2 regions of the Metasolibacillus sp. FSL K6-0083 genome follow, and region 2 is predicted to be linked to the other one. Evidence: riboswitches for the same ligand, from Rfam matches in the RefSeq annotation. Region 2 holds a riboswitch; the other holds the start of a gene.

Region 1 (4,425 bases), 560 kb from region 2:
AAAGATAAGTGGGAGGTCGACTGCCCGTAAAAGCCCGACTGGTTCAACTAACAATCCGTGGAGAAAAGCCTCCACAGATTGAAGTTTCACTTTATCCCGCATTAACGGGCAGTAAACCGCCCACTTCCAGACTTAAGTGAAAATCGGCTGAAGGATAAGTGGGAGGTCAACTGCCCGTAAAAGCCCGACTGGTTCAACTAACAATCCGTGGGAAAAGCCTCCACAGATTGAAGTTTCACTTTATCCCGCATTAACGGGCAGTAAACCGCCCACTTCCAGACTTAAGTGAAAATCGGCTGAAGGATAAGTGGGAGGTCAACTGCCCGTAAAAGCCCGACTGGTTCAACTAACAATCCGTGGAGAAAAGCCTCCACAGATTGAAGTTTCACTTTATCCCGCATTAACGGGCAGTAAACCGCCCACTTCCAGACTTAAGTGAAAAATCGGCTGAAGGATAAGTGGGAGGTCAACTGCCCGTAAAAGCCCGACCGGTTCAACTAACAATCCGTGGAGAAAAGCCTCCTCAACTAACAATCCGTGGAGAAAAGCCTCCACAGATTGAAGTTTCACTTTATCCCGCATTAACGGGCAGTAAACCGCCCACTTCCAGACTTAAGTGAAAAATCGGCTGAAGGATAAGTGGGAGGTCAACTGCCCGTAAAAGCCCGACCGGTTCAACTAACAATCCGTGGAGAAAAGCCTCCTCAACTAACAATCCGTGGAGAAAAGCCTCCTCAACTAACAATCCGTGGAGAAAAGCCTCCACAGATTGAAGTTTCACTTTATCCCGCATTAACGGGCAGTAAACCGCCCACTTCCAGACTTAAGTGAAAATCGGCTGAAGGATAAGTGGGAGGTCAACTGCCCGTAAAAGCCCGACTGGTTCAACTAACAATCCGTGGGAAAAGCCTCCACAGATTGAAGTTTCACTTTATCCCGCATTAACGGGCAGTAAACCGCCCACTTCCAGACTTAAGTGAAAATCGGCTGAAGGATAAGTGGGAGGTCAACTGCCCGTAAAAGCCCGACTGGTTCAACTAACAATCCGTGGGGAAAACCCTACTGATTGAAGTTTCACTTTATAAAAGGCTATTTCAATCTTTTTAACTTCTTTCAGCAGGTGTCCAAACACCTGCTGAATTATTGGAACTCGGTCTAAGAAAAGACCATATTAAAATAACGACGGAGTGACTAACATCGTGTTGGTTAGATTTGCGGCGGATGTCGCAGATTTTTCTAACGGTAAGGGTATGTATAAAAAGAATTCCAAGCAAAAGGGTTTACTTTTAAAAAGTTTCTTTTATAATAGAGGGTGTAACAACAAATTTAATATTGATTCATCTTCGGGGCAGGGTGTAATTCCCGACCGGCGGTAATTGAAATCGCAATCTCCGACCATTCACTTGGAGGTCATTGCTTTCGTATTTCATAAGCCCGCGAGCCCGCTTTTGCGGTGCAGGATTTGGTGAGATTCCAAAGCCGACAGTATAGTCTGGATGGGAGAAGGTGAAGGCGCAGTCGTCATTTCTCGGAAATGTCGTATTTTGCTTTAAAAAAGTCTGGTAATATAGGCTTGTTTAAATGCGGAAATTTATGACAAAAACGCTTTGGCAGCATGCTTTTTAAGCATGGTCGAAATTAGTAATACGACTTTTTTAAGCTTGCCTATTTCTCCCTTATACAATTTATTGTATAAGGGTTTTTTCGTGAATGGCATAGGACTGTCCTTTCTTCTTGCAAGAGTGAATCAGCAAAGAGGAGAGATTTTTTATGCGTAAGCAAAACTTGAAGTTACGTTCAACTGTAACAATCGCAATGCTAAGTAGCATCTCATTTTTATTAATGATGCTCGATTTTCCACTGCCGTGGTTTCCAGTATTTCTAAAAATTGATTTTAGCGATGTACCAGCGTTGATTGCAGCGATTACAATGGGACCAGTTGCTGGTATTGTAGTAGAATTGATTAAAAATATTTTAGATTGGCTGTTTAAAGGAGCCCCAACAGGTGTTCCAGTAGGACATATGGCGAATTTTGTAACAGGTATTTTGTTCATTTTGCCAACTTATTATTTTTATAAAAAATTCAAGACGATTCCTGGCTTAGCAGTAGGTTTAGCAGTAGGAACGTTTGTGATGTCTATTGGTATGAGTATACTGAACTATTTTGTGTTTTTACCAATGTATACTTATTTCTTAGGCTGGGGCTCATTTGATATGTATGAGACAATTGTACTTGGTATTTTACCGTTCAATATTATTAAAGGGATTATTATATTAACTGTTGCGCTGCTCCTATTCCGCACGATGAAAACATGGATTGACAAGCAGCAGTCCACCTATTTATCATTAAAATAATCACAAGCCGAGCTGCTCTATAAGCTCGGCTTTTTTATAAGGAAGTGAATAAAAATGATTCGAATGCTCACAGCAAATGAACAACTACCGATGGACTTGCTTTTATTAGCGGATCCATCAGAAGAAATTGTAATTGATTATATAAAACGTGGATACTGTTATGTGGCAGAGCGTAATGGACAAATAGTTGGTGTTTATGTGTTGCTACCAACAAGACCACATACCGTAGAGCTTGTCAATGTAGCAGTAGATGAACAATGGCAAGGGCAGGGAATAGGTAAGCAGCTTGTGCTACATGCGATTGAAAGTGCAAAAATGGCACAATATAAGACAATTCAGCTAGGCACAGGTAATTCTAGCATTGATCAGCTTGCGCTTTATCAAAAATGTGGCTTTCGCATAGTTGGCGTAGATCGCGATTTCTTTATCCAGCATTATGATGAGCCGATTTTTGAAAACGGAATTCAATGTGTAGACATGATGCGGTTAGAAATTGTACTTTAAGTTTGAACAAGCTGTCTAGAGGTGTTTTCATTTTCCGTTTATCTAGTCGTATGGCTTGGACTTTGAGCGATGACGGTAGCTACAATAATTAAAATATTTGTTGACGGGGCTGTCCAAAAAGCCGTGCATAGCCGGCATTTTGGACAGTAGCGATGATGTTTCGCAAAATGTTGATTCATATAAACAGAAAACGCCTCTTTTAAAAATGGGATGAACATTGGCTTTAGCAGTGTACTCCTTCAGTAAAAGTGGAGCGACGAAAACATTTATTTCAATGAGGTGTCAAAAAGAATGGACTTTTCAGACAGCTCCGTCATCGGATTATTTATAGGCTATTTTCGATACTTTATATACAAAAAGAGGCAAAGCTCGTTATTGCGACGCTACATTTGTTTTTGATAAATTTTGCGATAGTCAATTTTGCCATGTGTATCGAATTGAATATTATAAAATGGACGGTCTTTTCTTATATAAAATACGTGTTGGCGATGTGCTAAAAATTTTAGCGTAAAGGTGTTAATTAAGTGTTCTTCTATTTTATATAACAGATTCATTGCTTGGCTGTCATCTTGGCACATAGTTGCTTGCTGGAGCAATGCTTGCACTTCCGCATTGCTAGAAAAAGCACTAATAGGAGAGCGCTCGCTGTCTAATCCATATAACCAGCCAAGTAGCTTGTCATCCCCAATTGCAATACCACCAACAAAAATATCGTAATGCTGTACACAATAGTCTGCCGATGCATGGAAAGGCATAAGTGTTAATTCGTGTGGGATGTGATGGGCTGTTAAAAATGAGCTTAAAATTTGTGCTTCCCGCAAATGGTTGGCATGTGGCCGAATTTGCTGTACACCGATACGTAAATAAGGAAAATCAAGTGTCGGTAGCGGAAGCGGTGATTGCTGTTGTCTGTTATTTGTCGTTAAAAAGCTAGTGGCTATTATTTCACCTTCTTCTGTTAAGCAGTAGCTTGCTGCATCAATTGCCTCAAATAATGCACGTCGATACTTTTCATCCTGCAATGGCCCACGTGCCGCATTGAATATAATAAAATCGGCTCCCTGCTCTTGAAAAACGATTTTTTGTTGTGCTATATGTGCAGCAAAAGGAAGTGCACTGATGCCAAACTGTTGAATGTTTTCTGTAAAAAGAATATCCACATCATCAATCCATGGTCGCTGCTTAAAATATTTCGGAAATACGGAGAGTCGCATATGTTGCTCATTTTTCTCAGCGATATAAAATGCACCGCAACCAGGCGGGATGCCTTTTGCACCTTCTTCAATCCATTTTACAGGTATAATAGAAAAGCGATAACTACATAGTATACGAGGGAATAGCATTGTTGGCTGTGCAAGCTCTATTGTAAAATGATATGGGCTTGTCACAGTCAATCGCGCCTCTGGTAATAGTTTTCTCATACAAGCGCGCTTTAAGGAAGCAATGACATCCTCGCTTGTGAGCTTTGTTCCATTGTGAAAGTAAATATTTTTACGCAATGTAAAAGTCCATTTTTTTGCGTCGCTTGTGTGATAGCCGTAGACTAAATTAGGTTGCACACGCTCT
Region 2 (4,425 bases):
TGTGTCAAAGCCTTTTTCTTGTAATTCGTATGCTTTTAATTTATTTAATAACCCTATTCCTCGCCCCTCTTGCCGCATATAAAGGATGGCCCCTACTCCTTCCTGCTCGATTTTAGCAAGTGCTAGTTGTAACTGAGCTCCGCAATCACAGCGTTTTGAATTAAAAATATCGCCTGTTAAACATTCAGAGTGAACACGTATTAGCGGTGCTTCTACATTGGACAAATCCCCTTTAACAACAGCAACGTGCTCCTTAAAATCAATTGGATTAGCATAGCCAATCATTGTAAAATCACCATAATGTGATGGCAGTTGAATTGCTGCTTCACGTGAGATAATTAGCTCTTTTTTAAGACGGTATTGAATTAAGCTTTCTATCGTAATAAGCTTCATATTAAAATCTAAGGCCATTTTTTTTAATTGGGGTAGACGAGCCATCGTGCCATCCTCATTCATTATTTCACAGATAACCGCAGCCTTTTTACTTTCACTAAGTATTGCTAAATCTACCGCTGCCTCTGTATGTCCAGGTCTTTCGAGTACCCCATTCTTTTTTGCGATTAAAGGAAAAACATGCCCCGGACGACGGAAGTGCTGTGGCTCCGTCTTATCATCAAGCATTTTTTCGATAGTTAATGCTCTTTGAAAAGCACTAATTCCTGTTGTAGTATCAATATAATCAATACTTACAGTAAATGCCGTTTGATGCTTATCCGTATTATTTGTAACCATTGGCTCAAGCTGAAGAGTTTGCGCTATTTGTAAATCAATCGGTGTACAAATTAACCCTTTTCCATACGTTGCCATAAAATTAACCACATCGGGCGTGGCATATTCAGCTAATGCAACAAAATCGCCTTCATTCTCACGATTCTCATCATCTACAACAATAATCACTTTCCCCTGCTTTAAGTCAGCAATTGCCTCTTCTATCGTATTAAACATAATATTATCCCGCCTTTAAAATCCATTTTGTTGTAAAAAATCCTCCGTTAACGTTGTTGATTTTGTTTGTAGCTGCTTGGCAATGTATTTTCCTAATAAATCTGTTTCTATATTGACTAGGTCACCTTCACGTTTAAATCCAAGTGTTGTCTGATTAAATGTATGTGGAATAATCGAAATCGTAACCATTTCTTTTTGTAAATCAAATATTGTTAAACTAATACCATCAATTGCGATTGACCCACGTGGTATACAAAGTGCAGTTGATTCATGAGATGTTTTTATATCAAAATAAACTGCATTCGCGAACGAACGTTTACGTAAAATAGTCCCTACCTCATCAATATGCCCCGATACGAAATGCCCCCCAAAACGCCCATTAGCAGCCATAGCACGCTCTAAGTTAACAACGGAACCTATTTGCAATTGCGATAGTGAGGTTGCACGGACCGTCTCAGGCATAACATCTGTCGTGAATTTCGTATTTGTAAAGCTTGTTACAGTTAAACATACTCCATTTACAGCAATGCTATCGCCAACTTTCAAATCTGCTATAACTTTTTTAGCGCCAATTGTAAGAACGATTGATTCCTGTCCTTTTGCCATTTTCTCAATCGTACCGAGCTCTTCAATAATTCCAGTAAACAACTGTACACCTCATTTCATCATCATCGTTAATTTAATATCTTCACCAATTTTTTCAACTTTAGTAAAAGTAAACGCTTCTTGCAAAGCAATTGTTGTCATTGAAAGCGCATTTGTTCCTAATAGCTTGGGCGCAATGTATATAATCATTTTTTGTACGAATTGCTGTTGTAAAAAGGCATCCGCCATTTTACAGCCAGCCTCAACATATAAAGTCATAATCCCTTCATCTGCTAGCTTTCTTAATACATTTCGCAAGGAACAATCCTCTATCACAAACGTACGAACACCTGCTAATTTACGAGATTTTGTTGTAAAAAGCCAAGTTAGAGCCGTTTTATCATTAAAAACTTTCGCTGAATTTGGTACTTTTCCATCACGATCAATAACAATTCGAATCGGTTGTTTGTTTGAGGTACTACAACGATTCGTTAAGCTTGGGTCATCAATGCAAATCGTATTTGAGCCTACTAAAATAGCATCATGTGTTGACCTTGTATAATGCACATCCTTTTGAACAAGCCTACCCGTGATTGCAGTTTGCTTCCCTATCTCAGCAGTAATTTTACCGTCCAACGAAATGGCTTGCTTTAATGTAACGTAAGGTAAACGATGTGAAATATAATAAAAAAATGCTTCATTTAATGCTTTTGCCTCTTCTTCACATAGTCCTATACTTACCGTAATGCCCGCCTCCTCCAACCTTCGAACTCCCCGTCCAGCTACAAGTGGGTTCGGATCCAGCGTCGCAATAAAAACATGTGCAACCTGCGCTCTAATTAGTGCCTCAACACATGGACCTGTTTGCCCAACATGGCTACATGGCTCAAGTGTAACGTAAACCTTCGAACCCTCCGCTCTCTCACCTGCAATTTTTAAGGCATTAATTTCCGCGTGTGCCTCTCCGAATTTAAGATGAGCACCAAAACCTATAATCTCCTCATTTTTTGTAATAACACACCCAACAAGTGGATTAGGAGAAGTTTGATTACTACCTGATTTTGCCAAGCTCAAAGCGAATTGCATAACTTGTTCGTCACTCATTCAGTCACCTCCCTTTGAAAAATAAAAAGCCACCTTAAATAGGGGGCTTTTACGAAGAAGGCGTCACTAAATAAACTAGCACCATAGCTAATTTTTTTCGCCTACCTTCTCTCATCCAGACTATTACTGTCGGCTCCGGAATTTCACCGAATCCTGCTTAAAAAAGCTCGCGGGCTATACCGCCGATTGGGACTTGCACCCGACCCCGAAGGAATTTATTCAATTAAAAAGACCCCACTTAGAAATGTGGGGTCGTTAAAAGGCATCTTCAAATAAAGCCACACGAATGTCGCTTTTTTGCCTACCTTCTCTCATCCAGACTGTTACTGTCGGCTCCGGAATTTCACCGAATCCTGCTTAAAAAAAGCTCGCGGGCTATACCGCCGATTGGGACTTGCACCCGACCCCGAAGGAATTTATTCAATTAAAAAGACCCCACTTAGAAATGTGGGGTCGTTAAAAGGCATCTTCAAATAAAGCCACATGAATGTCGCTTTTTTGCCTACCTTCTCTCATCCAGACTGTTACTGTCGGCTCCGGAATTTCACCGAATCCTGCTTAAAAAAAGCTCGCGGGCTATACCGCCGATTGGGACTTGCACCCGACCCCGAAGGAATTTATTCAATTAAAAAGACCCCACTTAGAAATGTGGGGTCGTTAAAAGGCATCTTCAAATAAAGCCACACGAATGTTGCTTTTTTGCCTACCTTCTCTCATCCAGACTTTTACTGTCGGCTCCGGAATTTCACCGAATCCTGCTTAATAAAGCTCGCGGGCTATACCGCCGATTGGGATTTGCACCCGACCCCGAAGGTGATATTTATGCTGGCTTTAATTATACAGCAATAATGCAAAAAATCTAGTCTATCAAAAGAAACGTTTTTTATTTTATGAAATATTAAAAGAAAGATTTAAAAAATGTTTTTAGTCGAAGAAAATGCATGCGCTTCTCTATAAAAGATTATATTTCAAAAAACAGCAATGTATTACGCTAACGTTCCCCTCATAGCAGACCTACCGAATTGTAGATAATGCTTTTGACCATGAAATTAATTGGTCTAACATCTGATTTACTGAATCTGCCTGAACATCTTTCGGTTTGAAATCTGTTCCGTTTTCGAAATCTGTAAATAATGAAAGAGCTGGATGAACACGCACATCTGCTACTAACAGCTCTCCCATAATACCGCGCAAATGCTCCGCAGCACGAGCACCACCTACAGAGCCATAGGAGACAATTCCTGCTGCCTTGTTATTCCATTCTACTCTTAAATAATCAATCGCATTTTTCAAAGCGCCTGTAATAGAATGATTGTACTCTTGAACGATAAATACAAACCCATCTTGTTTTGCAATAATTTCTGACCAGCCCTTTGCCCCAGATGCATCCTGCCCCGGCTCACCTAATAAAGGCAATTTGTAATTAGCAATATCGATTACTGTATAGTTTGCATCATTTCGTTGATTTGCAATTTCCTTTACCCATTGTGCTACCTGTGGGCTTACACGTCCTTCACGTGTTGAACCAATAATAATACCAATATTTAATGCTGTCATTGTTTGCTCCTCCTCATGTTTTGAAACGAAAAATTTGGCTAAAAACCCGATAAACAACGCCTCCCCTACGTCAAAAGACCCTCTAACAGTGAGCGTACTTCCTATACATGCCATTTTGCTATTAGCACAAAAATAGTGCTGATAGAAGTTAAAAAATTATACCTATTCTATTTTCCCCAAATTCACTTTTTATATTCAAAAAACTTACATTGAGTAGGGGCTGTCAGAAAGGGT

The links. A riboswitch is a leader RNA that binds a small molecule or an ion and turns the genes downstream of it on or off. The one in region 2 is predicted to bind FMN.
Region 1: linked by a shared signal. The riboswitch ahead of MHB51_RS05925 (ECF transporter S component) and the one ahead of ribD (bifunctional diaminohydroxyphosphoribosylaminopyrimidine deaminase/5-amino-6-(5-phosphoribosylamino)uracil reductase RibD) in region 2 are both predicted to bind FMN.

What each region holds. Positions count from the first base shown of each region.
Region 1 is NZ_CP152046.1:1,230,877-1,235,301, reverse strand. Features, by position in the region: FMN riboswitch at 1,336-1,512, shown strand; gene MHB51_RS05925 (ECF transporter S component) at 1,771-2,355, shown strand; gene MHB51_RS05920 (GNAT family N-acetyltransferase) at 2,410-2,859, shown strand; gene MHB51_RS05915 (hypothetical protein) at 2,898-3,077, opposite strand; gene MHB51_RS05910 (ABC transporter substrate-binding protein) at 3,243-4,425, opposite strand, start outside.
Region 2 is NZ_CP152046.1:666,878-671,302, forward strand. Features, by position in the region: gene MHB51_RS03010 (bifunctional 3,4-dihydroxy-2-butanone-4-phosphate synthase/GTP cyclohydrolase II) at 1-945, opposite strand, end outside; gene ribE (riboflavin synthase) at 961-1,593, opposite strand; gene ribD (bifunctional diaminohydroxyphosphoribosylaminopyrimidine deaminase/5-amino-6-(5-phosphoribosylamino)uracil reductase RibD) at 1,603-2,634, opposite strand; FMN riboswitch at 2,734-2,851, opposite strand; FMN riboswitch at 2,934-3,052, opposite strand; FMN riboswitch at 3,135-3,253, opposite strand; FMN riboswitch at 3,336-3,453, opposite strand; gene MHB51_RS03025 (NADPH-dependent FMN reductase) at 3,649-4,191, opposite strand.